Regions from separate parts of the Kluyvera georgiana genome, predicted to be linked through region 2. Evidence: predicted binding sites of a transcription regulator. Region 2 holds the regulator's gene; the other holds the start of a gene.
The links. The regulator Fur, encoded in region 2, represses iron uptake genes when iron is present. The targets are predictions, from matches to a motif close to ATAATAATGAGAACNACTATCAA.
Positions count from the first base shown of each region.

Region 1: bfd (bacterioferritin-associated ferredoxin) is a predicted target of Fur. The motif match lies at 5,980-6,002, and genes of this name have one in related genera.

Region 1 is NZ_CP158865.1:446,342-462,018, forward strand. It holds gene ABTW00_RS02075 (helix-turn-helix transcriptional regulator) at 1-285, shown strand, start outside; gene tusD (sulfurtransferase complex subunit TusD) at 285-671, shown strand; gene tusC (sulfurtransferase complex subunit TusC) at 671-1,030, shown strand; gene tusB (sulfurtransferase complex subunit TusB) at 1,038-1,325, shown strand; gene rpsL (30S ribosomal protein S12) at 1,449-1,823, shown strand; gene rpsG (30S ribosomal protein S7) at 1,919-2,389, shown strand; gene fusA (elongation factor G) at 2,486-4,600, shown strand; gene tuf (elongation factor Tu) at 4,670-5,854, shown strand; gene bfd (bacterioferritin-associated ferredoxin) at 6,037-6,231, shown strand; gene bfr (bacterioferritin) at 6,304-6,780, shown strand; gene ABTW00_RS02125 (prepilin peptidase) at 6,764-7,237, opposite strand; gene rpsJ (30S ribosomal protein S10) at 7,617-7,928, shown strand; gene rplC (50S ribosomal protein L3) at 7,961-8,590, shown strand; gene rplD (50S ribosomal protein L4) at 8,601-9,206, shown strand; gene rplW (50S ribosomal protein L23) at 9,203-9,505, shown strand; gene rplB (50S ribosomal protein L2) at 9,523-10,344, shown strand; gene rpsS (30S ribosomal protein S19) at 10,361-10,639, shown strand; gene rplV (50S ribosomal protein L22) at 10,654-10,986, shown strand; gene rpsC (30S ribosomal protein S3) at 11,004-11,702, shown strand; gene rplP (50S ribosomal protein L16) at 11,715-12,125, shown strand; gene rpmC (50S ribosomal protein L29) at 12,125-12,316, shown strand; gene rpsQ (30S ribosomal protein S17) at 12,316-12,570, shown strand; gene rplN (50S ribosomal protein L14) at 12,734-13,105, shown strand; gene rplX (50S ribosomal protein L24) at 13,116-13,430, shown strand; gene rplE (50S ribosomal protein L5) at 13,445-13,984, shown strand; gene rpsN (30S ribosomal protein S14) at 13,999-14,304, shown strand; gene rpsH (30S ribosomal protein S8) at 14,335-14,727, shown strand; gene rplF (50S ribosomal protein L6) at 14,740-15,273, shown strand; gene rplR (50S ribosomal protein L18) at 15,283-15,636, shown strand; gene rpsE (30S ribosomal protein S5) at 15,651-15,677, shown strand, end outside.
Region 2 is NZ_CP158865.1:3,487,634-3,503,310, reverse strand. It holds gene nagA (N-acetylglucosamine-6-phosphate deacetylase) at 1-382, opposite strand, end outside; gene nagB (glucosamine-6-phosphate deaminase) at 442-1,242, opposite strand; gene nagE (PTS N-acetyl glucosamine transporter subunit IIABC) at 1,587-3,536, shown strand; gene glnS (glutamine--tRNA ligase) at 3,722-5,380, shown strand; gene chiP (chitoporin ChiP) at 5,843-7,249, shown strand; gene chiQ (ChiQ/YbfN family lipoprotein) at 7,299-7,631, shown strand; gene fur (ferric iron uptake transcriptional regulator) at 7,839-8,291, opposite strand; gene fldA (flavodoxin FldA) at 8,584-9,114, opposite strand; gene ybfE (LexA regulated protein) at 9,265-9,558, opposite strand; gene ybfF (esterase) at 9,688-10,452, opposite strand; gene seqA (replication initiation negative regulator SeqA) at 10,635-11,207, shown strand; gene pgm (phosphoglucomutase (alpha-D-glucose-1,6-bisphosphate-dependent)) at 11,246-12,886, shown strand; gene potE (putrescine-ornithine antiporter) at 13,048-14,364, opposite strand; gene speF (ornithine decarboxylase SpeF) at 14,361-15,677, opposite strand, start outside.

The DNA of each region.
Region 1 (15,677 bases), 1.9 Mb from region 2:
CCGCCAGAGACGCCGGAAGTGGGCTCTGCGGTTAACTTCGCCTCATCGGTGGAGGATCTGGTGACCCAGACGCTGGAGTTCACTATCGAAGAGGTCAATGCCGATCGCAACGTTTCCAATAACGCCAAAAATCGCCAGATCGTGCTTAACCTTTACGAGAAAGGCATCTTCGACATCAAAGATGCTATCAACCAGGTGGCCGATCGCCTGAACATCTCCAAACACACGGTGTACCTCTATATTCGTCAGTTCAAGAATGGCGATTTCCTGGGGCAAGATAAGTAATGCGTTTTGCTCTGATGGTGACCGGGCCAGCCTATGGCACGCAGCAGGCCAGCAGCGCGCTGCTGTTTGCGCAGGCGGCGCTGGCTGAAGGTCACGAGATAGCCTGTGTATTTTTTTATCGTGAAGGGGTATACAACGCCAATCAGCTGAGTTCCCCTGCCAGCGATGAGTTTGATCTGGTTCGTGCATGGCAATCACTGCATGATACGCACGGTGTGGCGCTGCATATTTGTGTCGCCGCCGCGCTCCGTAGAGGCGTGACCGACGAAACGGAAGCTGGGCAGCTTGGTCTGCCAACGTCTAACCTACAGCCGGGCTTTTCGCTGAGCGGATTGGGTTCGCTGGCCGAAGCCGCATTAACCTGCGATCGAATGGTGCAGTTCTGATGAAACACGTCGCATTTGTTTTCTCCAGCGCCCCTCACGGCAGCGCTGCAGGCCGTGAAGGGTTGGATGCGCTGCTGGCGACGTCGGCATTAAGCGAAGACCTTGGCGTCTTTTTCATTGGCGACGGCGTGTTTCAACTGCTCAGCCAGCAGGCACCCGGCGTTATTCTGGCGCGTGACTACATCGCCACTTTCAAGCTGCTGGCGCTCTACGATATTGAAAACTGCTGGATCTGCGCCGCATCAATGCGTGAACGCGGTCTGGCGGCTGATACGGCATTTGTCGCTGACGTGGAACCGTTAGAACCGAATGCCCTGCGTGAACGGCTTAATGGCTACGACGTCATTCTGCGCTTTTGAGGCCTCTATGCTGCATACGCTCAGTACCTCTCCCTGGCATTCCGATATTGCGGGTATGATCCGTCTGATGGCAGAAGGTGATGATTTGCTGCTGCTTGCTGACGGTGTGCTCGCGGCGGTGGAAAACAGCCACTTTCTTGAAATCCTGCGCGCTGCCCCCATATCCATCCATGTGTTGAATGTAGATGTGCAGGCGCGCGGTCTTTGTGCTCAAATTTCGAGCGATGTCATCATGGTCAGCTATACTGACTTCGTCAGGTTAACGGTAAAACACCCGGCTCAAATGACCTGGTAATGCCATACCGTTGTATATTTCTTGACACCCTTTCGGCATGGCCCTAAAATTTCGCGTCCTCATATTATATGAGGCGATTTATTACGTGTTTACGAAGCAAAAGCTAAAACCAGGAGCTATTTAATGGCAACAGTTAACCAGCTGGTTCGCAAACCACGTGCTCGCAAAGTTGCAAAAAGCAACGTGCCTGCACTGGAAGCCTGCCCGCAGAAACGTGGCGTATGTACTCGTGTATATACTACCACTCCTAAAAAACCGAACTCCGCACTGCGTAAAGTTTGCCGTGTTCGTCTGACTAACGGTTTTGAAGTTACCTCCTACATCGGTGGTGAAGGTCATAACCTGCAGGAGCACTCCGTGATCCTGATCCGTGGCGGTCGTGTAAAAGACCTTCCGGGTGTTCGTTACCACACCGTTCGTGGTGCGCTTGACTGCTCCGGCGTTAAAGACCGTAAGCAAGCTCGCTCCAAGTATGGCGTGAAGCGTCCTAAGGCTTAATGGTTCTCCGTTAAGTAAGGCCAAACGTTTTATATTAATGTCAAACTAAACTCTTTGAGTTTTGGACAATCCTGAATTAACAACGGAGTATTTCCATGCCACGTCGTCGCGTCATTGGTCAGCGTAAAATCCTGCCGGATCCTAAGTTCGGATCAGAACTGCTGGCTAAATTTGTTAACATCCTGATGGTAGATGGTAAAAAATCTACTGCAGAATCAATCGTATACAGCGCGCTGGAGACCCTGGCTCAGCGTTCTGGTAAAAATGAACTGGAAGCTTTCGAAGTCGCTCTCGAAAACGTTCGCCCGACTGTAGAAGTTAAATCCCGCCGCGTAGGTGGTTCTACTTATCAGGTACCAGTTGAAGTTCGTCCGGTTCGTCGTAATGCTCTGGCAATGCGTTGGATCGTAGAAGCTGCTCGTAAACGCGGTGATAAATCCATGGCTCTGCGCCTGGCGAACGAACTTTCTGACGCTGCAGAAAACAAAGGTACTGCAGTTAAGAAACGTGAAGACGTTCACCGTATGGCAGAAGCCAACAAGGCGTTCGCACACTACCGTTGGTAATCCCTTCGGAGTATTAGTCACCAGGCGGGCGCTTCAGCGAAGCTGCCCGCTTTGGGTTACTTAACTGAACGCCTAAAAAGATAAACGAGGAATCAAATGGCTCGTACAACACCCATCGCACGCTACCGTAACATCGGTATCAGTGCGCACATCGACGCCGGTAAAACCACTACTACCGAACGTATTCTGTTCTACACCGGTGTAAACCATAAAATCGGTGAAGTTCACGACGGCGCCGCTACCATGGACTGGATGGAGCAGGAGCAGGAACGTGGTATTACCATCACTTCCGCTGCAACTACTGCATTCTGGTCTGGTATGGCTAAGCAGTATGAACCGCATCGCGTAAACATCATCGACACCCCGGGGCACGTTGACTTCACCATCGAAGTAGAACGTTCCATGCGTGTTCTTGACGGTGCGGTAATGGTTTACTGCGCAGTTGGTGGTGTTCAGCCACAGTCTGAAACCGTATGGCGTCAGGCTAACAAGTATAAAGTACCGCGCATCGCGTTCGTTAACAAAATGGACCGTATGGGCGCTAACTTCCTGAAAGTTGTTGGTCAGATCAAAACCCGTCTGGGCGCGAACCCTGTTCCGCTGCAGCTGGCAATTGGCGCTGAAGAAGCGTTCACCGGTGTTGTTGACCTGGTGAAAATGAAAGCCATCAACTGGAACGAAGAAGACGCAGGCGTAACCTTCACTTATGAAGATATCCCGGCTGACATGCAGGAACTGGCTGACGAATGGCACCAGAACCTGATCGAGTCCGCTGCTGAAGCTTCAGAAGAGCTGATGGAGAAATACCTGGGTGGTGAAGAACTGACTGAAGAAGAGATCAAAAAAGCTCTGCGTCAGCGCGTTCTGAACAACGAAATCATCCTGGTAACCTGTGGTTCTGCGTTCAAGAACAAAGGTGTTCAGGCGATGCTGGATGCGGTAATTGATTACCTGCCATCCCCGGTTGACGTACCTGCGATCAACGGTATCCTGGACGACGGTAAAGACACTCCGGCTGAGCGTCACGCAAGCGACGACGAGCCGTTCTCTGCACTGGCGTTCAAAATCGCTACCGACCCGTTTGTTGGTAACCTGACCTTCTTCCGCGTGTACTCCGGTGTGGTTAACTCTGGTGATACCGTACTGAACTCCGTGAAAGCTGCACGTGAGCGTTTCGGTCGTATCGTTCAGATGCACGCTAACAAACGTGAAGAGATCAAAGAAGTTCGCGCGGGCGACATCGCTGCTGCAATCGGTCTGAAAGACGTAACCACTGGTGACACCCTGTGTGACCCGGATGCGCCGATCATTCTGGAACGTATGGAATTCCCTGAGCCGGTAATCTCCATCGCAGTAGAACCGAAAACCAAAGCTGACCAGGAAAAAATGGGTCTGGCTCTGGGCCGTCTGGCTAAAGAAGACCCATCATTCCGCGTATGGACTGATGAAGAATCTAACCAGACCATTATCGCCGGTATGGGTGAGCTGCACCTCGACATCATCGTTGACCGTATGAAGCGTGAATTCAACGTTGAAGCGAACGTCGGTAAACCTCAGGTTGCTTACCGCGAAGCGATTCGCGCGAAAGTTACCGATATCGAAGGTAAACACGCTAAGCAGTCTGGTGGTCGCGGTCAGTACGGTCATGTTGTTATCGACATGTACCCGCTGGAGCCGGGTTCCAACCCGAAAGGCTACGAGTTCATCAACGACATTAAAGGTGGTGTAATCCCTGGCGAATACATCCCGGCCGTTGATAAAGGTATCCAGGAACAGCTGAAATCTGGCCCGCTGGCTGGTTACCCGGTTGTTGACATGGGTGTTCGTCTGCACTTCGGTTCTTACCATGACGTTGACTCCTCTGAACTGGCGTTTAAACTGGCCGCTTCTATCGCCTTCAAAGATGGCTTTAAGAAAGCGAAACCAGTTCTGCTTGAGCCGATCATGAAGGTTGAAGTAGAGACTCCGGAAGAGAACACTGGTGACGTTATCGGTGACTTGAGCCGCCGTCGTGGTATGCTCAAAGGTCAGGAATCCAACGTGACTGGCGTTGTGATCCACGCTGAAGTTCCGCTGTCCGAAATGTTCGGTTATGCGACTCAGCTGCGTTCACTGACCAAAGGCCGTGCTTCTTACTCCATGGAGTTCCTGAAGTACGACGATGCGCCGAACAACGTTGCTCAGGCCGTTATTGAAGCCCGTGGTAAATAATCCACAGGATTAAAACCTAAGTCCCGTGCTCTCTCCAAAGGGGAGAGCACTATAGTAAGGAATATAGCCGTGTCTAAAGAAAAATTTGAACGTACAAAACCGCACGTTAACGTCGGCACCATCGGCCACGTTGACCACGGTAAAACTACCCTGACCGCTGCAATCACCACCGTTCTGGCTAAAACCTACGGCGGTGCTGCTCGTGCTTTCGACCAGATCGATAACGCTCCGGAAGAAAAAGCTCGTGGTATCACCATCAACACCTCCCACGTTGAATATGACACCCCGACCCGTCACTACGCGCACGTAGACTGCCCGGGGCACGCCGACTATGTTAAAAACATGATCACCGGTGCTGCGCAGATGGACGGCGCGATCCTGGTTGTTGCTGCGACTGACGGCCCGATGCCGCAGACTCGTGAGCACATCCTGCTGGGTCGTCAGGTAGGCGTTCCGTACATCATCGTGTTCCTGAACAAATGCGACATGGTTGATGACGAAGAGCTGCTGGAACTGGTTGAAATGGAAGTTCGTGAACTTCTGTCTCAGTACGACTTCCCGGGCGACGACACTCCGATCGTTCGTGGTTCTGCTCTGAAAGCGCTGGAAGGCGAAGCTGAGTGGGAAGCGAAAATCATCGAACTGGCAGGCTTCCTGGATTCTTACATCCCGGAACCAGAGCGTGCGATTGACAAGCCGTTCCTGCTGCCGATCGAAGACGTATTCTCCATCTCCGGTCGTGGTACCGTTGTTACCGGTCGTGTAGAGCGCGGTATCATCAAAGTTGGCGAAGAAGTTGAAATCGTTGGTATCAAAGAGACTGCTAAGTCTACCTGTACTGGCGTTGAAATGTTCCGCAAACTGCTGGACGAAGGCCGTGCTGGTGAGAACGTTGGTGTTCTGCTGCGTGGTATCAAACGTGAAGAAATCGAACGTGGTCAGGTACTGGCTAAGCCGGGTTCTATCAAGCCGCACACCAAGTTCGAATCTGAAGTGTACATCCTGTCCAAAGACGAAGGCGGCCGTCATACTCCGTTCTTCAAAGGCTACCGTCCGCAGTTCTACTTCCGTACTACTGACGTGACTGGTACCATCGAACTGCCGGAAGGCGTTGAGATGGTAATGCCGGGCGACAACATCAAAATGGTTGTTACCCTGATCCACCCGATCGCGATGGACGACGGTCTGCGTTTCGCAATCCGTGAAGGCGGCCGTACCGTTGGCGCGGGCGTTGTTGCTAAAGTAATGAGCTAATTATTGATTAATTAGCTTTGAGCTTAAAAAGGGCGCTTCGGCGCCCTTTTTGCTTTTTATGGTTTTATTCCGCCTGTATTTCGCACGATTTGCTCGCATATTTCCTCGTCGTTTTGCGTTCTGGTATTGTAATCATAATTATTCTCACTTACACTTTGTTCAGAAATTGAACGGGAGTAGGTATGTACGTTTGTTTGTGTAATGGCGTCAGCGATAAAAAAATTCGCCAGGCAGTGCGCCAGTTTCATCCGCAGTCTTTCCAGCAATTAAGAAAATGTATTCCTATTGGAAATCAATGTGGTAAGTGCGTTCGTGCGGCTCGAGAGGTGATGGAAGACGAATTAATGCAAATGCCAGAGTTCAAAGAGATTGCCTGAGCCCGGATTTCTTTTTTGACATCCCTGTAGGCCGTTCTACGCTTCAATAAGTGGAAGCGGAGGGTCTATATAATGAAAGGTGACGTTAAGATTATAAATTATCTCAATAAATTATTGGGAAATGAGCTTGTCGCAATCAATCAATACTTTCTCCATGCGAGAATGTTCAAAAACTGGGGCCTGATGCGCCTCAATGATATCGAGTATCACGAATCCATTGATGAAATGAAGCACGCCGATAAGTACATTGAGCGTATTTTGTTTCTTGAAGGGATCCCCAATCTGCAGGATCTTGGCAAGCTGCATATCGGCGAAGACGTCGAAGAGATGCTGCAATCAGATTTAAAGCTGGAACTGGACGGCGCAAAAGATCTGCGTGAAGCCATTGCCTATGCTGATAGCGTCCATGACTACGTGAGCCGCGATATGCTGATCGAGATACTCACCGAAGAAGAGCATCATATCGACTGGCTGGAGACTGAGCTGGATCTGATTGGCAAAATTGGCCTACAGAATTACCTGCAGTCGCAAATTAAAGTTGCAGATTAATCGTCGCCAGGCCGGCGATAATAAAACCCGCAGCCCCCAGAAATGGACCAAACGGCAGCGGGTTTTTTATTGTCTTCGCAGACCGTCTCCAGATAGCCTGAGTCAGGATGTAAGTGCCTGCCATCGCGCAGGCGGTAACAAGCAGTACCGGTAATGATTGCCACCCGTGCCACGCTCCCAGGGCCGCGAGATATTTTACATCCCCATACCCTAAGCCCTCACAGCGGCGTATTGCCCGGTATCCCCAGTAGAACATGCTCATAATACCGTAGCCGGCAAATATCCCCCAAAGCGCATCGCTGAGACTCGCCGGATGCAGACTGAGCTGGAATAGCACTCCAGTCCACAGTAAAGGACAGGTCAGACGGTTTGGCAGCAGACCGGTATGGGCATCATGCCAGCACAGGGCGCCGCTGAGCAGCGTATAAACCATAAAGAAGGGGAGGGCTAGAAGCATCATATCGGTGTCGTCCGAAGGGAAAAGTGACTTTAGTTTGCGAAGCGCGGGCATAGTTGGCAAAAGGCAATCTCAGCGACTGCGAGACGTTATCCAGGCAACCGTACGAGATTGCAGGTGTGCAGGTTGTTTTGCGAACGGTGTGCAGGATGTGGTGATTAATTTATAAACACGGCTTGCTTCACATGGGTATTTGTGTATAATGCGCGGGCTTGTCTAATATTGACAGGCGGTTCAATCTGAACCAGGTACTGCGTAAGCGATACCAGACAATGTTCCCAATTGGGGAACTCTGTAAGAACGGTTACACTCTCCCATCAATCGTAATGGGTTTGAGGAGTAACTATTTCGTCTATAAAATAATTGGAGCTCTGGTCTCATGCAGAACCAAAGAATCCGTATCCGCCTGAAAGCGTTTGATCATCGTCTGATCGATCAATCAACCGCGGAAATCGTCGAGACTGCTAAGCGCACTGGTGCGCAAGTCCGTGGTCCGATCCCGCTGCCGACCCGCAAAGAGCGTTTCACCGTTCTGATCTCTCCGCACGTTAACAAAGACGCGCGTGATCAGTACGAGATCCGTACTCACAAGCGTCTGGTTGACATCGTTGAGCCAACTGAAAAAACCGTTGATGCTCTGATGCGTCTGGACCTGGCTGCCGGTGTAGACGTGCAGATCAGCCTGGGTTAATCAGGTCATCGAGCGATTGAGAGGTTGATACAATGATTGGTTTAGTCGGTAAAAAAGTGGGTATGACCCGCATCTTCACTGAAGATGGCGTATCTATCCCAGTAACCGTTATCGAAGTTGAAGCAAACCGCGTTACTCAGATCAAAGATCTGGCTAACGATGGCTATCGCGCTGTTCAGGTTACCACTGGTGCTAAAAAAGCTAACCGTGTAACTAAGCCGGAAGCTGGCCACTTTGCTAAAGCTGGCGTAGAAGCTGGCCGCGGCCTGTGGGAATTCCGTCTGGCAGATGGTGAAGAATACACCGTAGGTCAGAGCATCAGCGTTGAACTGTTTGCTGACGTTAAAAAAGTTGACGTAACCGGTACCTCTAAAGGTAAAGGTTTCGCTGGTACCGTTAAGCGCTGGAACTTCCGTACCCAGGACGCTACTCACGGTAACTCCTTGTCTCACCGCGTTCCGGGTTCTATCGGTCAGAACCAGACTCCGGGCAAAGTGTTCAAAGGCAAGAAAATGGCAGGTCAGCTGGGCAACGAACGCGTTACTGTTCAGAGCCTGGACGTAGTACGTGTTGACGCTGAGCGCAACCTGCTGCTGGTTAAAGGTGGTGTTCCGGGTGCGACCGGTTGCGACCTGATCGTTAAACCAGCTGTGAAGGCGTAAGGGGATAGCAATGGAATTAGTATTGAAAGACGCGCAGAGCGCGCTGACTGTTTCCGAAACTACCTTCGGTCGTGATTTCAACGAAGCGCTGGTTCACCAGGTTGTTGTTGCTTATGCAGCTGGTGCTCGTCAGGGTACTCGTGCTCAGAAGACTCGTGCTGAAGTAACTGGTTCAGGCAAAAAGCCGTGGCGCCAGAAAGGTACCGGCCGTGCGCGTTCAGGTTCTATCAAGAGCCCGATCTGGCGTTCAGGTGGCGTGACCTTCGCTGCACGCCCGCAGGACCACAGTCAAAAAGTTAACAAGAAGATGTACCGCGGCGCGCTGAAAAGCATTCTGTCCGAACTGGTACGTCAGGATCGTCTGATCGTTGTCGAGAAGTTCTCTGTAGAAGCGCCTAAAACTAAGCTGCTGGCACAGAAACTGAAAGACATGGCTCTGGAAGATGTGCTGATCATCACCGGTGAGCTGGACGAAAACCTGTTCCTGGCTGCGCGCAACCTGCACAAGGTTGACGTACGCGATGCAACTGGTATCGACCCGGTTAGCCTGATCGCCTTCGACAAAGTCGTAATGACTGCTGATGCTGTTAAGCAAGTTGAGGAGATGCTGGCATGATTCGTGAAGAACGTCTGCTGAAGGTGCTGCGCGCACCGCACGTTTCTGAAAAAGCGTCTACTGCGATGGAAAAAACTAACACCATCGTTCTCAAAGTTGCTAAAGACGCGACCAAAGCAGAAATCAAAGCTGCTGTGCAGAAACTGTTTGAAGTCGAAGTCGAAGTCGTTAACACCCTGGTAGTTAAAGGGAAAGTTAAACGTCACGGACAGCGTATCGGTCGTCGTAGCGACTGGAAAAAAGCTTACGTCACCCTGAAGGAAGGCCAGAATCTGGACTTCGTCGGCGGCGCTGAGTAAGTCGGAGGAGTAATACAATGGCAGTTGTTAAATGTAAACCGACATCTCCGGGTCGTCGCCACGTAGTTAAAGTGGTTAACCCTGAGCTGCACAAGGGCAAACCTTTTGCTCCGCTGCTGGAAAAAAACAGCAAATCCGGTGGTCGTAACAACAATGGCCGTATCACCACTCGTCACATTGGTGGTGGTCACAAGCAGGCTTACCGTATTGTTGACTTCAAACGCAACAAAGATGGTATCCCGGCAGTTGTTGAACGTCTTGAGTACGATCCGAACCGTTCCGCGAACATCGCGCTGGTTCTGTACAAAGACGGCGAGCGCCGTTACATCCTGGCCCCTAAAGGCCTGAAAGCTGGCGACCAGATTCAGTCTGGCGTTGATGCTGCAATCAAAGCAGGTAACACCCTGCCGATGCGCAATATCCCGGTTGGTTCTACCGTTCATAACGTAGAAATGAAACCAGGTAAAGGCGGTCAGCTGGCACGTTCCGCTGGTACTTACGTTCAGATCGTTGCGCGTGATGGTGCTTATGTCACCCTGCGTCTGCGTTCTGGTGAGATGCGTAAAGTCGAAGCAGACTGCCGTGCAACCCTGGGCGAAGTTGGCAATGCTGAGCATATGCTGCGCGTTCTGGGTAAAGCAGGTGCTGCACGCTGGCGTGGTGTTCGTCCTACCGTTCGCGGTACTGCGATGAACCCAGTCGATCACCCACATGGTGGTGGTGAAGGTCGTAACTTTGGTAAGCACCCGGTAACTCCGTGGGGCGTTCAGACCAAAGGTAAGAAGACCCGCAGCAACAAGCGTACTGATAAATTCATCGTACGTCGCCGTAGCAAATAATTTTAGAGGATAAGCCATGCCACGTTCTCTCAAGAAAGGTCCTTTTATTGACCTGCACTTGCTGAAGAAGGTAGAGAAAGCGGTGGAAAGCGGAGACAAGAAGCCCCTGCGCACTTGGTCCCGTCGTTCAACGATCTTTCCTAACATGATCGGTTTGACCATCGCTGTCCATAATGGTCGTCAGCACGTTCCAGTTTTTGTTACCGACGAAATGGTTGGTCACAAACTGGGTGAATTCGCACCGACTCGTACTTATCGCGGCCACGCTGCTGATAAAAAAGCGAAGAAGAAATAAGGTAGGAGGAAGAGATGGAAACTTTAGCTCAACATCGCCATGCTCGTTCTTCTGCTCAGAAGGTTCGCCTTGTTGCTGACCTGATTCGCGGTAAGAAAGTGTCGCAGGCACTGGAAATTCTGACCTACACCAATAAGAAAGCGGCTGTACTGGTTAAGAAAGTTCTGGAATCTGCCATTGCTAACGCTGAACACAACGATGGCGCTGACATCGACGATCTGAAAGTTACGAAAATTTTCGTAGACGAAGGCCCGAGCATGAAGCGCATTATGCCGCGTGCGAAAGGTCGTGCAGATCGCATCCTGAAGCGCACCAGCCACATCACTGTGGTTGTGTCCGATCGCTGAGACTCTGGAGACTAGCAATGGGTCAGAAAGTACATCCTAATGGTATTCGCCTGGGTATTGTAAAACCATGGAACTCAACCTGGTTTGCGAACACCAAAGAATTCGCTGACAACCTGGACAGCGACTTTAAAGTACGTCAGTACCTGACTAAGGAACTGGCTAAAGCGTCCGTATCTCGTATCGTTATCGAGCGTCCGGCTAAGAGCATCCGTGTGACCATTCACACCGCTCGCCCGGGTATCGTGATCGGTAAGAAAGGTGAAGACGTAGAAAAACTGCGCAAAGTCGTAGCTGATATTGCTGGCGTACCTGCCCAGATCAATATCGCCGAAGTGCGTAAGCCTGAACTGGACGCAAAATTGGTTGCTGACAGCATCACTTCTCAGCTGGAACGTCGCGTTATGTTCCGTCGTGCTATGAAGCGTGCTGTACAGAACGCAATGCGTCTGGGCGCTAAAGGTATCAAAGTTGAAGTTAGCGGCCGTCTGGGCGGCGCGGAAATCGCACGTACCGAATGGTACCGTGAAGGTCGCGTACCGCTGCACACTCTGCGTGCTGACATCGACTACAACACCTCTGAAGCGCACACCACTTACGGTGTAATCGGCGTTAAGGTATGGATCTTCAAAGGTGAGATCCTGGGTGGTATGGCTGCTGTTGAACAACCGGAACCGGCTGCTCAACCTAAAAAGCAGCAGCGTAAAGGCCGTAAATAAGGAGCGTCGCTGATGTTACAACCAAAGCGTACAAAATTCCGTAAAGTGCACAAAGGCCGTAACCGCGGTCTGGCTGCTGGCGCGGATGTTAGCTTCGGCAGCTTCGGCCTGAAAGCTGTTGGCCGTGGTCGTCTGACTGCCCGTCAGATCGAAGCAGCACGTCGTGCAATGACCCGTGCAGTTAAGCGTCAAGGTAAGATCTGGATCCGTGTATTCCCGGACAAACCGATCACCGAAAAACCGCTGGCAGTGCGTATGGGTAAAGGTAAAGGTAACGTGGAGTATTGGGTTGCCTTGATCCAGCCGGGTAAAGTCCTGTATGAAATGGACGGTGTCCCGGAAGAGCTGGCCCGTGAAGCATTCGGCCTCGCTGCAGCGAAACTGCCGATCAAAACCACCTTTGTAACTAAGACGGTGATGTAATGAAAGCAAAAGAGCTGCGTGAAAAAAGCGTTGAAGAGCTGAACGCTGAGCTGCTGAACCTGCTGCGTGAGCAGTTCAACCTGCGCATGCAGGCTGCAAGTGGCCAGCTGCAACAGACTCACCTGCTGAAGCAGGTTCGTCGTGATGTTGCACGCGTTAAGACTTTACTGACTCAGAAGGCGGGTGCGTAATGACCGATAAAATCCGTACTCTGCAAGGTCGCGTAGTTAGCGCAAAAATGGAGAAATCCATTGTTGTTGCTATCGAACGTATGGTGAAACACCCGGTATACGGCAAATTCATCAAACGTACGACCAAACTGCACGTACATGACGAGAACAACGAATGCGGCATGGGCGACGTGGTTGAAATCCGCGAATGCCGTCCGCTGTCCAAGACTAAATCCTGGACGCTGGTTCGCGTTGTAGAGAAAGCGGTTCTGTAATACAGTACTCGTTCTCGATACGAATAAACGGCTCAGCGATGAGCCGTTTATTTTTTCTACCCTTATCGTTGAAGCGGTGTTATAATGCCGCGCCCTCGATATGGGGCTTTTTAACGACCTGAATTCGGGTCTCAGTAGTAGTTGACATTAGCGGAGCACTAAAATGATCCAAGAACAGACTATGCTGAACGTCGCCGACAACTCCGGTGCACGTCGCGTAATGTGTATCAAGGTTCTGGGTGGCTCGCACCGTCGCTACGCAGGCGTAGGCGACATCATCAAGATCACCATCAAGGAAGCAATTCCGCGTGGTAAGGTCAAAAAAGGTGATGTGCTGAAGGCGGTAGTGGTGCGCACCAAGAAGGGTGTTCGTCGCCCGGACGGTTCTGTCATTCGCTTCGATGGTAATGCATGCGTTATTTTAAACAATAACAGCGAGCAGCCTATCGGTACGCGTATTTTTGGGCCGGTAACTCGTGAACTTCGTAACGAGAAGTTCATGAAAATTATCTCTCTGGCACCAGAAGTACTCTAAGGAGCGAATCATGGCAGCTAAAATCCGTCGTGATGACGAAGTTATCGTGTTAACCGGTAAAGATAAAGGTAAACGCGGTAAAGTTAAGAATGTCCTGTCTTCCGGCAAGGTCATCGTTGAAGGTATCAACCTGGTTAAGAAACACCAGAAGCCGGTTCCGGCTCTGAACCAACCAGGCGGCATTGTAGAGAAAGAAGCAGCTATTCAGATCTCTAACATTGCACTTTTCAACGCGGCTACCGGCAAGGCTGACCGTGTAGGCTTTAGATTCGAAGACGGCAAAAAAGTCCGTTTCTTCAAGTCTAACAGCGAAACTATCAAGTAATTTGGAGTAGTACGATGGCGAAACTGCATGATTACTACAAAGACGAAGTAGTCGCTAAACTCATGTCTGAGTTTAACTACAATTCTGTCATGCAAGTCCCTCGGGTCGAGAAGATCACCCTGAACATGGGTGTTGGTGAAGCGATCGCTGACAAGAAACTGCTGGATAACGCAGCAGCTGACCTGACAGCAATCTCCGGTCAAAAACCGCTGATCACCAAAGCACGCAAATCAGTTGCAGGCTTCAAAATCCGTCAGGGCTATCCGATCGGCTGTAAAGTAACTCTGCGTGGCGAACGCATGTGGGAGTTCTTTGAGCGCCTGATCACTATTGCTGTTCCACGTATCCGTGACTTCCGTGGCTTGTCCGCTAAGTCTTTCGACGGTCGTGGTAACTACAGCATGGGTGTCCGTGAGCAGATCATCTTCCCAGAGATCGACTACGATAAAGTCGACCGCGTGCGTGGTTTGGATATTACCATTACCACTACTGCGAAATCTGATGAAGAAGGCCGTGCTCTGCTGGCTGCCTTTGACTTCCCGTTCCGCAAGTAAGGTAGGGTTACTGAATGGCTAAGCAATCAATGAAAGCACGCGAAGTAAAGCGCGTAGCTTTAGCTGATAAGTACTTCGCAAAACGCGCTGAACTGAAAGCTATTATCTCTGATGTGAACGCGACCGACGAAGATCGTTGGAACGCAGTTCTCAAGCTGCAGTCTCTGCCGCGTGATTCCAGCCCGTCTCGTCAGCGTAAACGCTGCCGTCAAACAGGTCGTCCGCATGGCTATGTGGGCAAGTTCGGGTTGAGCCGTATTAAGCTTCGTGAAGCCGCTATGCGCGGTGAAGTACCGGGCTTGAAAAAGGCTAGCTGGTAATTACCAATTGAATCACGGGAGTAAAGACAGATGAGCATGCAAGATCCGATCGCGGATATGCTGACCCGTATCCGTAACGGTCAGGCCGCGAATAAAGCTGCGGTCACCATGCCTTCCTCCAAGCTGAAAGTGGCAATTGCCAACGTGCTGAAGGAAGAAGGTTTTATTGAAGATTTTAAAGTTGAAGGCGACACCAAGCCGGAACTGGAACTGACTCTTAAGTATTTCCAGGGTAAAGCTGTTGTAGAAAGCATTCAGCGTGTTAGTCGCCCAGGTCTGCGCATTTATAAGCGTAAAGACGAGCTGCCGAAGGTTATGGCTGGCATGGGTATCGCGGTTGTTTCTACCTCTAAAGGTGTTATGACTGATCGTGCAGCGCGCCAGGCTGGTCTTGGTGGCGAAATTATCTGCTACGTAGCCTAATCGGAGGAAAAAATGTCTCGTGTTGCTAAAGCACCGGTCGTTGTTCCTGCCGGCGTTGATGTAAAAATCAACGGTCAGGTTATTACGATCAAAGGTAAAAACGGCGAGCTGACTCGTACTCTCAACGATGCTGTTGACGTTAAACATGCAGATAATGCTCTGACTTTCGGTCCGCGTGATGGTTACGTAGACGGTTGGGCTCAGGCTGGTACCGCGCGTGCCCTGCTGAACGCAATGGTTATCGGTGTTACCGAAGGCTTCACTAAGAAGTTACAGCTGGTTGGTGTAGGTTATCGTGCAGCGGTCAAAGGGAACGTGGTAAACCTGTCTTTAGGTTTCTCTCACCCGGTTGAGCATCAGCTGCCGGCAGGTATTACTGCTGAATGTCCGACTCAAACTGAAATCGTGCTGAAAGGCGCTGATAAGCAGGTAATCGGCCAGGTAGCAGCGGATCTGCGCGCCTACCGTCGTCCTGAGCCTTATAAAGGCAAGGGTGTTCGTTACGCCGACGAAGTCGTGCGTACCAAAGAGGCTAAGAAGAAGTAAGGTAACACTATGGATAAGAAATCTGCTCGTATCCGTCGTGCGACCCGCGCACGCCGCAAGCTCCAGGAGCTGGGTGCAACTCGCCTGGTGGTACATCGTACCCCGCGTCATATTTACGCACAGGTCATTGCACCGAACGGTTCCGAAGTTCTGGTAGCTGCTTCTACTGTAGAAAAAGCTATCGCTGAACAACTGAAGTACACCGGTAACAAAGACGCTGCAGCAGCTGTGGGTAAAGCTGTCGCTGAACGCGCTCTGGAAAAAGGCATCAAAGATGTGTCCTTTGACCGTTCCGGGTTCCAATATCATGGTCGTGTCCAGGCACTGGCAGATGCTGCCCGTGAAGCTGGCCTTCAGTTCTAAGGTAGAGGTGTAAGATGGCTCACATCGAAAAACAAGCTGGC
Region 2 (15,677 bases):
GACCCAGCGCCTGGTTCGGATGTTTAGCCAGATATTCACGCATCACACGTACGCCCTGTTTCATCAGGTCGTCGCTGGTGGTAATCAGCGTCGGCAGGAAGCTGGTGCAGCCAGATTTCTCATTGGCTTTTTGCATAATTTCCAGCGTTTCAACGGTCACCGCTTCGGCAGTATCGTTGAACTGTACGCCGCCGCAGCCGTTAAGCTGAACGTCAATAAAACCAGGGGCGAGAATGGCGCCATTCACGGAACGCTGTTCGACGTTCGCTGGTACATCAGCCAGTGGGCAAATACGTTCAATAAGGCCATTGGCGACGATAATCGCATGGTCATCCAGAATTTCGTGACCGGTAAAGATCCGGCCATGGGTTAATGCATACATTACGACCCCCGGTGTTCAAAAAATGTTGTCCCACGCCGCGGCGTGGGACGGGTAAGACATTACAGACCTTTGATATTTTCAGCTTCTAATTCATTGAAATATTTCAGGGTCTTAACCTTCAGCTCCATCGTGGACGGTTCGTCGCAAACGATCAGCGATTTCGGGTGCAGCTGCAGACAGGTAATGGTCCACATGTGGTTAACGTTGCCTTCAACCGCCTGCTGCAGCGCCAGCGCTTTCGGCGCGCCTTGCACCAGGATCATCACTTCTTCGGCATCCAGCAGGGTACCCACGCCAACGGTCAGCGCATATTTTGGCACCAGAGAGACATCGCCATCAAAGAAACGGGAGTTTGCCACGCGGGTTTCGTGAGTCAGCGTCTTGATACGGGTACGGGAAGAAAGTGACGATGCCGGTTCGTTGAACGCAATGTGGCCGTCGTTGCCCACGCCGCCCATGAATAGGTGGATTTTACCGTAAGAACGAATTTTTTCTTCATAGCGGCGGCATTCTGCGTCAACATCTGGCGCGTTGCCATTCAGCAGATTGATGTTTTCTTCAGGAATGTCGATATGATCGAAGAAGTTACGGTGCATAAAGCTGTGATAGCTTTCCGGATGCTCTTTTGGCAGGCCGACATATTCGTCCATGTTAAAGGTGACAACATGTTTAAAGCTAACCTGGCCCGCTTTATGCATTTCGACTAACACTTTGTAGGTCGCCAGCGGGGTACCGCCGGTTGGCAGTCCGAGGACAAACGGACGGTCCGCGGTCGGTTGAAATGCGTTGATGCGGTTAACGATGTGGCGAGCAGCCCATTTGCCGACTTGTTCAGCGTTAACGAGAGGAATCAGTCTCATTCTTCACCTCAAATGTAAAATGTAAGAAGTTGGCGGATGGCGTCTCCGTGCACTCTCTAAGCGTAACCTGTTTGCATCGATAGGGAGCAATCCGTTTTGATTTTTTGAATGATAAAATAAGTTTTCGTGGTTAGCCAGTGAAAGGGAGTGGTGAGAACAATATTTGGTGACTATAGTCACAAAAAACACGTGTTTAATTTGCGATACGAATTAAACTTCCACACACTCATATCCTCAGAGTTGTGATTGCAGTTTACAAGACATCGCAGTGTCATGCTTTTTTGCACAATAAAAAAATGGCTTAGATTAAATGAGCCGTCTCGGGGTCTCGTAGGGGGAATAAGATGAATATTTTAGGGTTTTTCCAGCGACTAGGTAGGGCGTTACAGCTCCCTATCGCCGTGCTGCCGGTAGCGGCGCTGTTGCTGCGATTTGGTCAGCCAGATTTACTCAACGTCGCGTTTATTGCGCAGGCGGGCGGGTCTATCTTTGATAACCTGGCGCTAATCTTCGCTATCGGTGTGGCATCCAGCTGGTCGAAAGACAGCGCGGGTGCGGCAGCGCTGGCGGGTGCGGTAGGTTACTTCGTATTGACCAAAGCAATGGTGACTATCAACCCAGCCATTAACATGGGTGTGCTGGCGGGTATCATTACCGGCCTGGTCGGTGGTGCCGTGTATAACCGTTGGGCGGGTATCAAACTGCCTGACTTCCTGAGCTTCTTCGGCGGTAAACGTTTCGTGCCGATCGCGACCGGCTTCTTCTGTCTGGTGCTGGCTGCTATCTTCGGCTACGTGTGGCCGCCGGTGCAGAACGCCATCCATGCGGGCGGCGAGTGGATCGTCTCCGCGGGCGCGCTGGGCTCCGGTATCTTTGGTTTCATCAACCGTCTGCTGATCCCAACCGGTCTGCATCAGGTGCTGAACACCATCGCCTGGTTCCAGATTGGTGAGTTCACCAACGCGGCGGGTGCGGTATTCCACGGCGACATCAACCGCTTCTATGCGGGTGACGGCACCGCGGGTATGTTCATGTCCGGCTTCTTCCCGATCATGATGTTTGGTCTGCCGGGTGCGGCACTGGCGATGTACTTCGCGGCTCCAAAAGCGCGTCGTCCGATGGTCGGCGGTATGCTGCTGTCCGTTGCGGTCACCGCGTTCCTGACCGGTGTTACCGAGCCGCTGGAATTCCTGTTCATGTTCCTGGCGCCGGTTCTGTACCTCCTGCACGCGATTCTGACCGGTGTGAGCCTGTTTATTGCGACGCTGCTGGGTATCCACGCGGGCTTCTCCTTCTCCGCAGGGGCCATCGACTACGTGTTGATGTACAGCCTGCCGGCAGCAAGTAAGAACGTCTGGATGCTGGTGGTGATGGGTCTGGTGTTCTTCGTTATCTACTTTGTCCTGTTCAGCGTGGTTATCCGCATGTTTAACCTGAAAACGCCGGGCCGCGAAGATAAAGACGAAAACGTTGTGACCAACGAAGCCAACAGCAACACTGAAGAAGGTCTGGATCAACTGGCGACCAGCTACATTGCTGCCGTTGGCGGGACTGACAACCTGAAGGCGATTGATGCTTGTATTACCCGTCTGCGTCTGACCGTTGCCGACTCCGCGAAGGTGAGCGACGCAGTATGTAAACGCCTGGGTGCATCCGGCGTGGTGAAACTGAACAAACAAACCATCCAGGTGATCGTCGGCGCGAAAGCAGAAGCGATTGGCGATGCGATGAAGAAAGTGGTTGCGCGTGGCCCGGTTGCCGCCGCTTCTGCTGACAGCGCGCCAGCTGCGGCTCCTGCTGCGGCAAAACCGCAGGCAGTGGCAAATGCCGCAACGGTTGAATCGCTGGTTTCACCGATTACCGGTGATGTGGTCGCACTGGAGCAGGTGCCTGACGAAGCGTTTGCCAGCAAAGCGGTTGGCGACGGCATTGCGGTGAAACCGACGGACAACATCGTGGTTTCCCCGGCTGCGGGCACTATTGTGAAAATCTTCAATACCAACCATGCGTTCTGCCTGGAAACAGATAAAGGCGCGGAAATCGTTGTCCATATGGGTATCGATACCGTGGCGCTGGAAGGTAAAGGCTTCAGCCGACTGGTTGAAGAGGGTGCAGAAGTGAAAGCAGGTCAGCCAATCCTGGAAATGGATCTGGACTTCCTGAACGCGAACGCGCGCTCCATGATCAGCCCGGTCGTATGCAGCAACAGCGATGACTTTGGCGGTCTGGTGATTAAAGCCGAAGGTCACGTGGTTGCGGGCCAGACGCCGCTGTATGAGATTAAAGGTAAATAATCGCTCCTGAGTAAAAGTGGATTAATGCCTTAAGCGGCGGGGGAATTCCTCCGCCGCTTTTTTTTGCCGCAAATTCCCCCATATTCATCGGAAGAACGCCTTTTTGTGCAACTAATAGTTGTCTCCGGGCGCTGCTTATAAGATCATGTTCCGTTATACGTTGTTTACGCTTTGAGGAATCCACGATGAGTGAGGCTGAAGCCCGCCCGACTAACTTTATTCGTCAGATCATCGATGAAGATCTGGCAACCGGTAAGCACAACACGGTGCATACGCGTTTTCCGCCAGAGCCGAATGGCTATCTGCACATCGGCCACGCGAAATCTATCTGCCTGAACTTTGGTATCGCGAAAGACTATCAGGGTCAGTGCAACCTGCGTTTCGATGACACCAACCCGGTGAAAGAAGATATCGAATACGTAGAGTCGATCAAAAACGACGTCGAATGGTTAGGTTTTCACTGGTCTGGCAACGTTCGCTACTCCTCGGACTACTTCGATCAACTGCACGCCTATGCCGTTGAGCTTATCAATAAAGGTCTGGCCTACGTTGATGAACTGACGCCGGAACAGATCCGTGAATACCGCGGCTCGCTGACTGCGCCGGGCAAAAACAGCCCGTACCGCGATCGCAGCGTGGAAGAGAACCTGGCGCTGTTCGAAAAAATGCGTACCGGTGGCTTTGCGGAAGGTACTGCCTGCCTGCGCGCCAAAATCGATATGGCTTCACCGTTCATTGTTATGCGTGACCCGGTGCTGTACCGCATTAAATTTGCCGATCACCACCAGACCGGCACCAAGTGGTGCATCTACCCGATGTACGACTTCACCCACTGCATTAGCGATGCGCTGGAAGGTATCACTCATTCCCTGTGTACGCTGGAGTTCCAGGACAACCGTCGTCTGTACGACTGGGTGCTGGACAACATCACCATTCCGGTTCACCCGCGCCAGTACGAATTCTCGCGCCTGAATCTGGAATACACCGTGATGTCCAAGCGCAAGCTGAATCAGCTGGTGATGGAAAAACACGTAGAAGGCTGGGACGACCCGCGTATGCCGACCATCTCCGGTCTGCGTCGTCGTGGTTACACCGCAGCGTCCATCCGTGAGTTCTGCAAGCGCATCGGCGTGACCAAGCAGGACAACACCATTGAGATGGCATCGCTGGAATCCTGCATTCGCGAAGATCTCAACGAAAACGCGCCGCGCGCGATGGCGGTTATCGATCCGGTAAAACTGGTTATCGAAAACTACCCGCAGGGCGAAAGCGAAATGGTTTCCATGCCTAATCATCCGAATAAACCGGAAATGGGCAGCCGCGAAGTGCCGTTTAGCGCTGAAATCTGGATCGATCGCGCAGACTTCCGTGAAGAAGCCAATAAGCAGTACAAGCGTCTGGTGATGGGTAAAGAAGTGCGTCTGCGTAACGCCTACGTGGTGAAAGCAGAGCGCGTGGAGAAAGATGCCGAAGGCAATATCACCACCATCTTCTGTACCTATGATGCTGAAACCCTGAGCAAAGATCCGGCCGATGGCCGCAAAGTGAAAGGGGTGATTCACTGGGTTAGCGCTGCACATGCGTTGCCGGTGGAAATTCGCCTTTACGATCGTCTGTTCAGCGTGCCTAACCCAGGCGCAGCAGAAGACTTCCTTGCGGTGATGAACCCAGAGTCGTTGGTTATCAAGCAGGGCTATGCTGAGCCGTCTCTGCAGGCCGCTGAGGCCGGTAAAGCGTACCAGTTCGAGCGTGAGGGTTACTTCTGCCTCGATAGCCGCTACAGCACGGCAGAGAAGCGGGTCTTTAACCGTACCGTTGGTTTACGTGATACCTGGGTTGGCTAAGCCAGTCACGAGCTAATTTTAAAACGCCGCTTTGCGGCGTTTTTTTTTGCCAATCCTGATCCCCCTCCAATGGAAGTGCTGCTCATCGATATATCCCCTCTATGATCTATAGTTTCGCGTAGCGAATTAATATGAATTTCCTGCCTCTAAGATTTTCTCTTTTTGTCACACTCTTTGTTATAAGCCGGACATGTAAACGGTCTCATTAACATTTGATTCAGGCCCCGCAAGGTCTGGCGCGGAAAAATGTTAACAACGCATTACGTTACACATTGAAACCAAATATGTGCGCTTTGTCATAATCCTGCACTCTTGTTGCGGAAAAGGATTGATAATTCGCGTCGCGAAAAATAGTCTATCAGTGTACTGAAACACCTTTTTCCAGAAGTTCATTTTTTTTAGCGTTTTATTTTTTGCTTCTGCTTTGCAGCGGCATTTTTAAAAGTCAAAGAGGATATAACTATGCGTACGTTTAGTGGCAAACGTAGTACGCTGGCGCTGGCTATCGCCGGTGTGACAGCAATGTCAGGCTTTGTAATGACTCCGGAAGCGAAGGCAGAAGGGTTCATTGATGATTCAACATTAACCGGCGGCATCTATTACTGGCAGCGTGAGCGTGACCGTAAAGATGTGACCGATCACGACAAATATAAAACCAACCTTTCTCACTCCACCTGGAACGCCAACCTCGACTTCCAGTCAGGTTATGCGGCTGACATGTTCGGTATTGATATTGCGGCGTTTACCGCAATTGAAATGAACGAAAGTAGCGAAAGCGGTCACCCGAACGAAATTGCCTTCTCGTCAAAAAACAAAGGCTATAGCGAAGATTACAGCGGCGATAAGAGCGGTATCAGCCTGTATAAAGCGGCGGCTAAATTTAAACTTGGCCCAACCTGGGCGCGTGCGGGTTACATTCAGCCAACCGGTCAAACCCTGCTGGCGCCGCACTGGAGCTTTATGCCGGGTACCTACCAGGGCGCGGAAGCCGGGGCAAACTTTGACTACGGCGACAACGGCGCGCTGAGCTTCTCCTACATGTGGACCAACGAGTATAAGGCGCCATGGCACCTGGAGATGGATAACTTCTATCAGAATGATAAGAAGACCAAGGTGGATTACCTGCACTCTATCGGTGCGAAATACGATTTCAAAAATGACCTGGTGCTGGAAGCGGCATTCGGTCAGGCGGAAGGTTATGTGGACCAGTACTTCGCCAAAGCAAGCTACAAATTTGATATCCCTGGCGGCCCGCTGACCACCAGCTACCAGTTCTACGGTACCCGTGACAAAGTGAGCGATCACGGCGTGAACGATATTTACGACGGCACCGCGTGGCTGCAGGCGTTAACCTTCGGCTATAAACTGAACGAAGTTTTCGACTTCCGTCTGGAAGGAACCTGGGTTAAGGCCGACGGTCAGCAGGGCTACTTCCTGCAGCGTATGACCCCGACCTACGCTTCCTCAAACGGTCGTCTGGATATCTGGTGGGATAACCGCTCTGACTTCAACGCCAACGGTGAAAAAGCGGTCTTCTTCGGCGGTATGTATGACCTGAAGAACTGGAATCTTCCTGGCTGGGCAGTGGGTGCATCCTACGTCTATGCATGGGATGCGAAACCAGCGACCTGGCAGATGAACCCGGACGCATACTACAACAAAAACAATACGATCAGAGAATCTGCATACAGCCTGGATGCCATGTATACCGTACAGGAAGGTCGTGCGAAGGGTACCCTCTTCAAACTGCACTTCACTCAGTACGACAACCACTCCGATATCCCGAGCTGGGGCGGTGGTTACGGCAACATCTTCCAGGATGAGCGTGACGTGAAATTTATGGTTATCGCACCGTTCACCATTTTCTGATGCATGATGCGGCAGGGGAAGCCTCTGCCGCCGCTAAGAGGCTCATCGTATGAAAAAACTGATTATTGTTGCCCTGATGGCCGCTGGCCTTACCGCTTGCGCTCAGCCATCCGCGCCGAAAGAAGACAGTAAGCTGAAGGATGCCTACAGCGCGTGCATTAACACCGCTGAAGGCAATCCGGATAAAATCCAGGCCTGCCAGAGCGTACTGAACGTGCTGAAGCAAGAGAAACAGCACGAACAGTTTGCCAATCAGGAAAGCGTACGCGTGCTGGACTACCAGCAGTGTATTCAGGCAACCCGTACCGGTAACGACCAGGCCGTAAAAGCCAAATGCGATAAAATGTGGCAGGAAATTCGCAGTAACAACGCCACAAAATAGCGATTGTTGTTATAGCAAAAAGGGCGGAGAGTTTTCTCCGCCCTTTTTGCGTTACAGGGTTGGCTCTCCGCTGGAGCAGGCGGATGACAAGCTCGCTTTCCTGACGGGCAAAGTTGCTTTTACCATACGCAAGGTGAGGCGAATTGATCAGATTGCGCCCATAAAAAAAGCCAACCTTCAGGCTGGCTTTTCAGGCATCACGAAACGTTATTTTTCAACGCCATCATGCGCATGTTCATCTTCACGGCAGTCGCCTTCTGCACAGTGGCCGTAAAGATAAAGACTGTGGTTGGTCAGACGAATTCCGTGTTTGGCGGCAATTTCACGCTGACGAGCTTCGATAGATTCGTCGCTGAACTCGATCACTTTGCCACAGTCGAGGCAGATCAGGTGATCGTGGTGATGCTGCTGAGTCAGTTCGAAAACGGATTTGCCGCCTTCGAAGTTATGACGGGTCACGATGCCCGCGTCGTCAAACTGGTTCAGAACACGATAAACCGTGGCCAGGCCAATTTCTTCACCCATGTCGATCAGGCGTTTGTATAAGTCTTCCGCGCTGACATGGTGGTTATCCGGTTCCTGAAGAACTTCCAGAATCTTTAACCGTGGAAGTGTGACTTTCAGGCCAGCCTTCTTTAATGCGGTATTATTGTCAGTCATGCGGAATCTGTCCTGTTGCTAAACGATTAACTTCCATCAGCGAAAGTATCACAGAGAATTCACCCGTTTTAATGCGTCTCATTATAGAATGACCCTGGCTAAATGAAAACAGCAAGGCTTGGGTAAACTAAGCTTTCAAAAACGAGGCGTCACCGACAAACAGAGCGATGAACCTACGCTAAATCAGAAGATATTGTACAGGTATGCGCTGAAAAGTTAAAAAAATGTAGCTATTATTTTGATTGCTTTTACCTATTAATGAGGCGCGATTTGTTATCGCGCCTCAATATCATCAGGCGTTTTTGATTTCGTCGAGGTGCAGTTCTTCAGCAACCTGCTTAACCCATTTTTCAACGCGTTCAGCGGTCAGCTCCGGCTGACGGTCTTCGTCAATCGCCAGACCCACGAAGTGGTCGTCATCGGCCAGGCCTTTCGACGCTTCGAAGTGGTAGCCTGCGGTTGGCCAGTGACCAACGATGGTCGCGCCGTTTGGCTCAATGATGTCGCGGATAGTGCCCAACGCATCGCAGAAGTATTCCGCGTAGTCTTCCTGATCGCCACAGCCGAACAGGGCGACCAGCTTACCGTTGAAGTCAACTTCTTCCAGAGACGGGAAGAAATCGTCCCAGTCGCACTGGGCTTCACCGTAGTACCAGGTTGGGATGCCCAGCAGCAGGATATCGTAGCCTGCCAGGTCTTCTTTGCTGCTCTTGGCAATGTCGTGAACGTCAGCGACATCTTTACCAAGCTGTTTTTGAATCATTTTTGCGATATTTTCGGTGTTCCCGGTGTCGCTACCGAAGAAGATGCCAACGATTGCCATGAGTAAAATAACCTCTTGAAACTTAATGATATGGTGGTGGCTTATTGCCCACAGATAAGGGCAATCATAGCAGAACAGAGAAGCGTGCGGAAACAGCTATCGTGCCGTACTGCACACTCTGCTACATGAAAGTGTGTTCTGGGGGATATTTCAGACTTTCCCTTGCCCGTGCAGCAGCGCCAGTTGGCTCATCAGCATCTCTTCGATGAGTTCGCTGCGGCTCATGTCACGGGCGGCCGCCAGCTCGTTGAGCGCATCAACGGCGTCGCTGTTGAGCTTCAGCTCGACGCGCTTAAGCCCGCGAACTTTGTCGCGTTTGAGCTGATTACGCTTATTAATGCGGAGCTGTTCGTCACGCGAAAGCGGATTGGTTTTGGGTCTTCCCGGCCGACGCTCATTTGCGAACAAATCTAATGTCGTACGGTCCGTTTGTTCTTTTGCCATGGTTCTGAGTGACTTCGGGGAAACAAGCTACCGGACGGTGCCCGGCGCAGACAGCGCGCAATCATACAACAGTGGAACCCGCACGCCAACGACCACGGCCATTATGGCGCGCGGTCGATGCATTTTTAATCACTCGGCGAGATAGCGGCGAATGGCGCGCAACACGGCGTCCGGTTTTTCGGCGTGAACCCAGTGACCCGCACCGGCAATCACGTGCGCTTTCGCCTGCGGGAACTGCGCCAGCAGATCATCACGATAGGCTTCGGTGACATACGGTGAGTTACCGCCGGGAATAAACAGCGCAGGGTGTTCCCAGGCGGGAATGGTTTCCCAGCCGACGATGTGAGGATATTGCTCCCACAGCACCGGCACGTTAAAGCGCCAGGCGCCGTCAACAAATGACTTCAGCAGAAACTGAATCACGCCTTCTTCATGCAGATACTCGCGCATCACCGTGGCCGCCTGCTGGCGCGTGGCGACGCCCGCGCTGGTGACGGCGTTAATCGCGGCAAAAATCTCATCATGACGACGCACGTGGTAATCCACCGGCGCAATGTCGATAGCCACCAGGCGGTCGATGCGCTCCGGGGCCAGCGCGGTCAGCGCCATCACCGCTTTACCGCCCATTGAATGGCCGATAAACGTGGCTTTCTCAATCTGGTTGGCGTCGAGAGTATCGAGCAGATCCTGCGCCATGGCCGGGTAGCTCATGTCGTCGGAACGCGGCGACAAACCGTGGTTACGCATGTCGACCTGAATGACATCGTGATCGGCAAGCAGGTCACGGGCCAGAATGCCCAGGTTATCCAGGCTGCCAAACAGACCGTGGACCAGAACGATGGGGGAATTATTGTGCAGGTTTTGTGCAGATTGCGCTCGGAAATTCAATTTCATAGCAAAGTTCTTTTTTTCGCATTGTCGGGTTAGGGTATCATGTTCAACATTCTAACGCTCAGGGGCAAGTGAGGAACTCATCCGAATTTTGCCGTGCCCCTGGTTTGGCGCTACCCGCTGTTGGGTTTTGACTTTATAATCCCAATGAATTGTATTCAGAAAAATTATCGCACCGGATTAAGATGAAAACGATCGAAGTTGATGACGAGCTCTATCGCTATATTGCAGCCCACACTCTGCGCATTGGCGAGAGCGCGTCCGACATTTTACGGCGTATGCTGAAATTCTCCGCCGCTTCCCAGCCCGCAGCCGTCGCTGCCGCGCCGGTCGTCAAAGCAGAACCGGTTACCGCTCCGGCGCCCGCTGCTGCCCCCGTTGCTGAGGTGAAAACGGTTAAATCCGCCAAAGATAAAGTCCGTGCCATGCGCGAACTGCTGCTCTCCGACGAGTATGCAGAGCAGAAGAAAGCGGTAAACCGCTTCATGCTGGTGCTGGCCACGCTGTACTCTCTGGACAACAATGCGTTTGCTGAGGCAACCGAATCCCTTCATGGCCGTACCCGCGTCTACTTTGCTGCCGACGAGCAAACGCTGCTGAAAAACGGCAATCAGACGAAACCAAAACAGGTTCCGGATACGCCATACTGGGTCATTACCAATACCAACACGGGCCGTAAATGCAGCATGGTCGAACACATCATGCAGTCAATGCAATTCCCGGCGGAATTGATTGAGAAGGTTTGCGGTACCATCTAATACTGACAATCTAACCCTTGCATAAGAAGGACCAGGCAATGGCAAACCATACCCGTGCGGGTCAACCCGCACAGCAGAGTGATTTGATCAACGTCGCTCAACTGACGGCCCAGTACTACGTGCTGCAGCCGGACGTGAGCAATGCGGAACACGCGGTGAAATTCGGGACTTCCGGTCACCGCGGTAGCGCAGGTCGTCACAGCTTCAATGAAAAGCATATTTTGGCCATTGCTCAGGCGATTGCTGAAGAGCGCGCGAAAAACGGAATTTCGGGCCCATGCTACGTCGGAAAAGATACGCACGCGCTTTCTGAGCCTGCGTTCATCTCCGTGCTTGAAGTGTTAGCGGCGAATGGCGTTGATGTGATTGTGCAGGAAAACAATGGCTTCACGCCGACCCCGGCGGTTTCCAACGCTATCCTGGTGCACAACAAGAAAGGCGGCCCGCTGGCCGATGGCATTGTGATTACGCCGTCCCACAACCCGCCGGAAGACGGCGGTATCAAGTACAACCCGCCAAACGGCGGCCCGGCTGATACCAACGTCACCAAAGTGGTTGAAGACCGCGCTAACGCGCTGTTGTCTGCCGATCTGAACGGCGTGAAGCGCATCTCTTACGATGCGGCGCTGGCCTCGGGTCATGTGAAGGAAGTGGATCTGGTGCAGCCGTTCATTGAAGGGCTGGCGGATATCGTCGATATGGCGGCGATCCAGAAAGCCGGTCTGACGCTGGGCGTTGATCCGCTGGGCGGCTCCGGTATCGAATACTGGAAACGTATCGCTAAGCACTACAACCTGAACCTGACCATCGTTAACGATCACGTTGACCAGACTTTCCGCTTCATGCACCTCGATAAAGATGGCGCAATCCGTATGGACTGCTCCTCCGAGTGCGCGATGGCGGGCCTGCTGGCGCTGCGTGATAAGTTCGATCTGGCATTTGCCAACGATCCTGACTACGACCGTCACGGTATCGTCACCCCGGCCGGGCTGATGAACCCGAACCATTATCTGGCGGTAGCGATCAACTACCTGTTCCAGCACCGTCCGCAGTGGGGTAAAGAGGTTGCCGTGGGTAAAACCCTGGTCTCTTCCGCAATGATTGACCGCGTGGTGAATGACCTGGGCCGTAAGCTGGTGGAAGTGCCGGTCGGCTTTAAATGGTTTGTTGATGGCCTGTTCGACGGTAGCTTTGGCTTTGGCGGTGAAGAGAGCGCGGGCGCTTCCTTCCTGCGCTTCGACGGTACGCCGTGGTCGACCGATAAAGACGGGATCATCATGTGCCTGCTGGCGGCAGAAATCACCGCCGTCACCGGTAAGAACCCGCAGGAACACTACAACGAGCTGGCGGCACGTTTCGGCGCGCCAAGCTATAACCGTCTGCAGGCGAGCGCGACTTCCGCACAGAAAGCGGCGCTGTCTAAGCTCTCTCCTGAGATGGTCAGCGCCAGTACCCTGGCCGGTGACCCGATTACCGCGCGCCTGACCGCTGCACCGGGTAACGGCGCATCTATCGGTGGTCTGAAGGTGATGACCGATAACGGCTGGTTTGCTGCGCGTCCGTCCGGTACGGAAGATGCGTACAAAATTTACTGCGAAAGCTTCCTCGGCGCTGAGCATCGTCAGCAGATTGAGAAAGAAGCGGTAGAGATTGTTAGCGAAGTGCTGAAAAACGCCTGATTGCACGGGTAAGAAAAAGGGAGCCAAATGGCTCCCTTTTTTATCGGCTCCGTGCTGCTCCGGGGCCGGCATATATGCCTTTCCCGGGCTACACACAACCAATAATCGTGGTAGTTGTAGGCCGGATAAGCGAAGCGCCATCCGGCAACACCGGCACAGACTTAACCGTGTTTATTCTTCAATTCAAACCGCGGTGAGACCAGCCCGTACAGCGTCCAGCCGAGGAACGTCACGATGGAACCGTACAGCATCGCTTCTTCACCGGAAGAGTAGAGCGCATAGAAGCTGTACATTGCACCAATAAAGGCCACGAAGTTAGCGATGCGCGCTTTGTTCATCGGCACGTTAGCCATACGCTGGATAATGACCAGCGCCGCCATCGACAGGATGTACGGAATAATGTTGGTCACTACCGCCAGGTTCACCAGCACGTTGAATTGATTATTCAGCGACGGGCTGATGGTCATCAGCGACAGCCCGGACTGAATCACCACGATCACCAGCATCCCCTTAACTGGCGCATCCGCCTTGCTAACCTGAGAGAACACTTTCGGGAAGTAGCCTTCATCCGCCGAGGATTTGAATACCTGGGCGATAGTGAACTGCCAGCCGAGCAGCGAGCCGCAGCAGGACATGACCATCAGCGCCATGATCACTTTACCGACTTCCGGCGTGAACATTTGCGCGAAGGCCAGGCCGAACGGGGCGGTTGAATTAGCCAGGTCCATATTCGGCACAATCCCGGCAATCACGTTGGTGGAAACGATGTAAATCACCGCCGCCCCCAGCGTCCCGCCGAGCACGGCGATCGGTACGTTACGTTCCGGGTTTTCCACCACTTCAGCGTTGGCGCAGGCGGATTCCAGACCGAGGAAGGCCCACAGCGTCATGGCGATGGATGAACCGACCGCGCTAAAGAACGGCACGTGATGCGGGTTCCAGGACTCGACGTACATCGTCGGGCTGAACCAGAACCAGCCAATCACACACAAACCCACGACCGGAATAATGACCCCCCACACGGTAATGCTGCTGATCTGTCCGGTAATGCGCGCGCCGCCGAAGTTGGCCACGGTACAGATCCACAGCACGCCGATGGTGGCGAGCCCAATTTGCACGGGGCTCAGTGCGGCACCGAAAAGCTCGGTGCCATAACCCACCGCCGAAATCGCGATAGCGACGTTGGCAATCAGCAGCGATACCCCGTAGGTATAGTTGGCCATAAAGTTGCCCGACTTACCAAAGGCATACTCCGCATAGCCGCCCATGCCGCCGGATTTCTTGCTGAACATCCCGCACTTTGCGAAGGCCCAGGCCAGCGCCATCGAACCAACGGCGGTGACCAGCCACGAGATAATGGAAATGGTGCCGACTTCAGCGAGCTTGGTGGGCAGCATGATGATACCGGAGCCCATCATGTTCACCATCGTCAGGATGGTGAGCTGAACAACCCCCATTTTGTTGTTGGCTTTGCTCATAATTTCTCCCCTTTCAGCAGCGCTGGCAGCGGCTGCTGAGGTTTAATCACGTTGCACCACACTTCTTTGCGACCGTCGTGTTCCTGGATGTAAACCCCTTGCAGTTCTGGCGCAAAGCCAGGCAGCAGGTTGATGCCTTCTTCCAGCGCTTTGAAGTAGCGCAGAACGGAATCCCCCCAGATTTCACCGGGGACAACGCACAGCACGCCAGGAGGATACGGCAGGGCGCCTTCGGCGGCGATTTTGCCTTCCGCCATTGACAGCGGTACCAGATCGACCTCGCCGCGGATGTAGGCAAAGTTCGCCTCCTGCGGGTTCATGCTGACGCGCGGGAAGTGTGATTTGCGGAACATCTCTTTTTGCAGCTGTTTGACGTTATGGCGGGCATACAGGTTATGCATTTCCTGGCACAGCTGGCGCAGGGTGTAACCGGCGTAACGCTCTTTATGCTGACCGTAGAGCGACGGCAGCACCTCTTGCAGCGGCGCGTCAGATTCCAGCAGCGTTTCGAAGCGCACCAGCAGCGCGACCAACTGTTGCAGCTTGGCCATATCTTCTGCCGGGGTGAGCAGGAAAAGGATTGAGTTCAGGTCGCATTTTTCCGGTACTACACCGTGTTCACGCAGGTAGTTGGCCAGAATGGTGGCCGGCACGCCAAAGGTGTCGTACTCGCCATTAGCGTCGATGCCTGGGGTAGTCAGCAGCAGTTTGCACGGGTCAACGAAGTACTGATGCTCCGCGTAGCCTTCAAAGCCGTGCCAGCGTTCGCCCGGCACGAAGTGGAAGAATCGCAGGTCGTTGGCAATCTGTTCGGTCGGCCAGGATTGCCACGGTTTACCGTCAATCTCGGCGGGCACAAACGGACGAATGTGGTGGCAGTTATCCAGAATCAGCTTACGCGCTTCGATGCCGTTAGAGACGCAGTCCATCCACATATTGCGGCCCGCTTGCCCTTCGTGCATCCGCGCGTTGACGTCCAGTGCGGCAAACAGCGGGTAGAACGGGCTGGTGGACGCGTGCATCATAAAGGCATTGTTGAGGCGTTTATGCGGGACATAACGCTGTTGACCTTTGATATGACTATCTTTTTTATGGATCTGTGAAGTCTGCGAGAAACCGGCCTGCTGTTTATGCACCGACTGGGTCACCAGAATTCCCGGGTCGTTTTCATTCAGCTCCAGCAGTAGCGGCGAGCAGTCGGCCATCATCGGAATGAACTGTTCGTAGCCTACCCATGCGGAGTCGAACAGGATGTAGTCGCACAGGTGACCGATTTTATCCACCACCTGACGGGCGTTATAAATCGTGCCGTC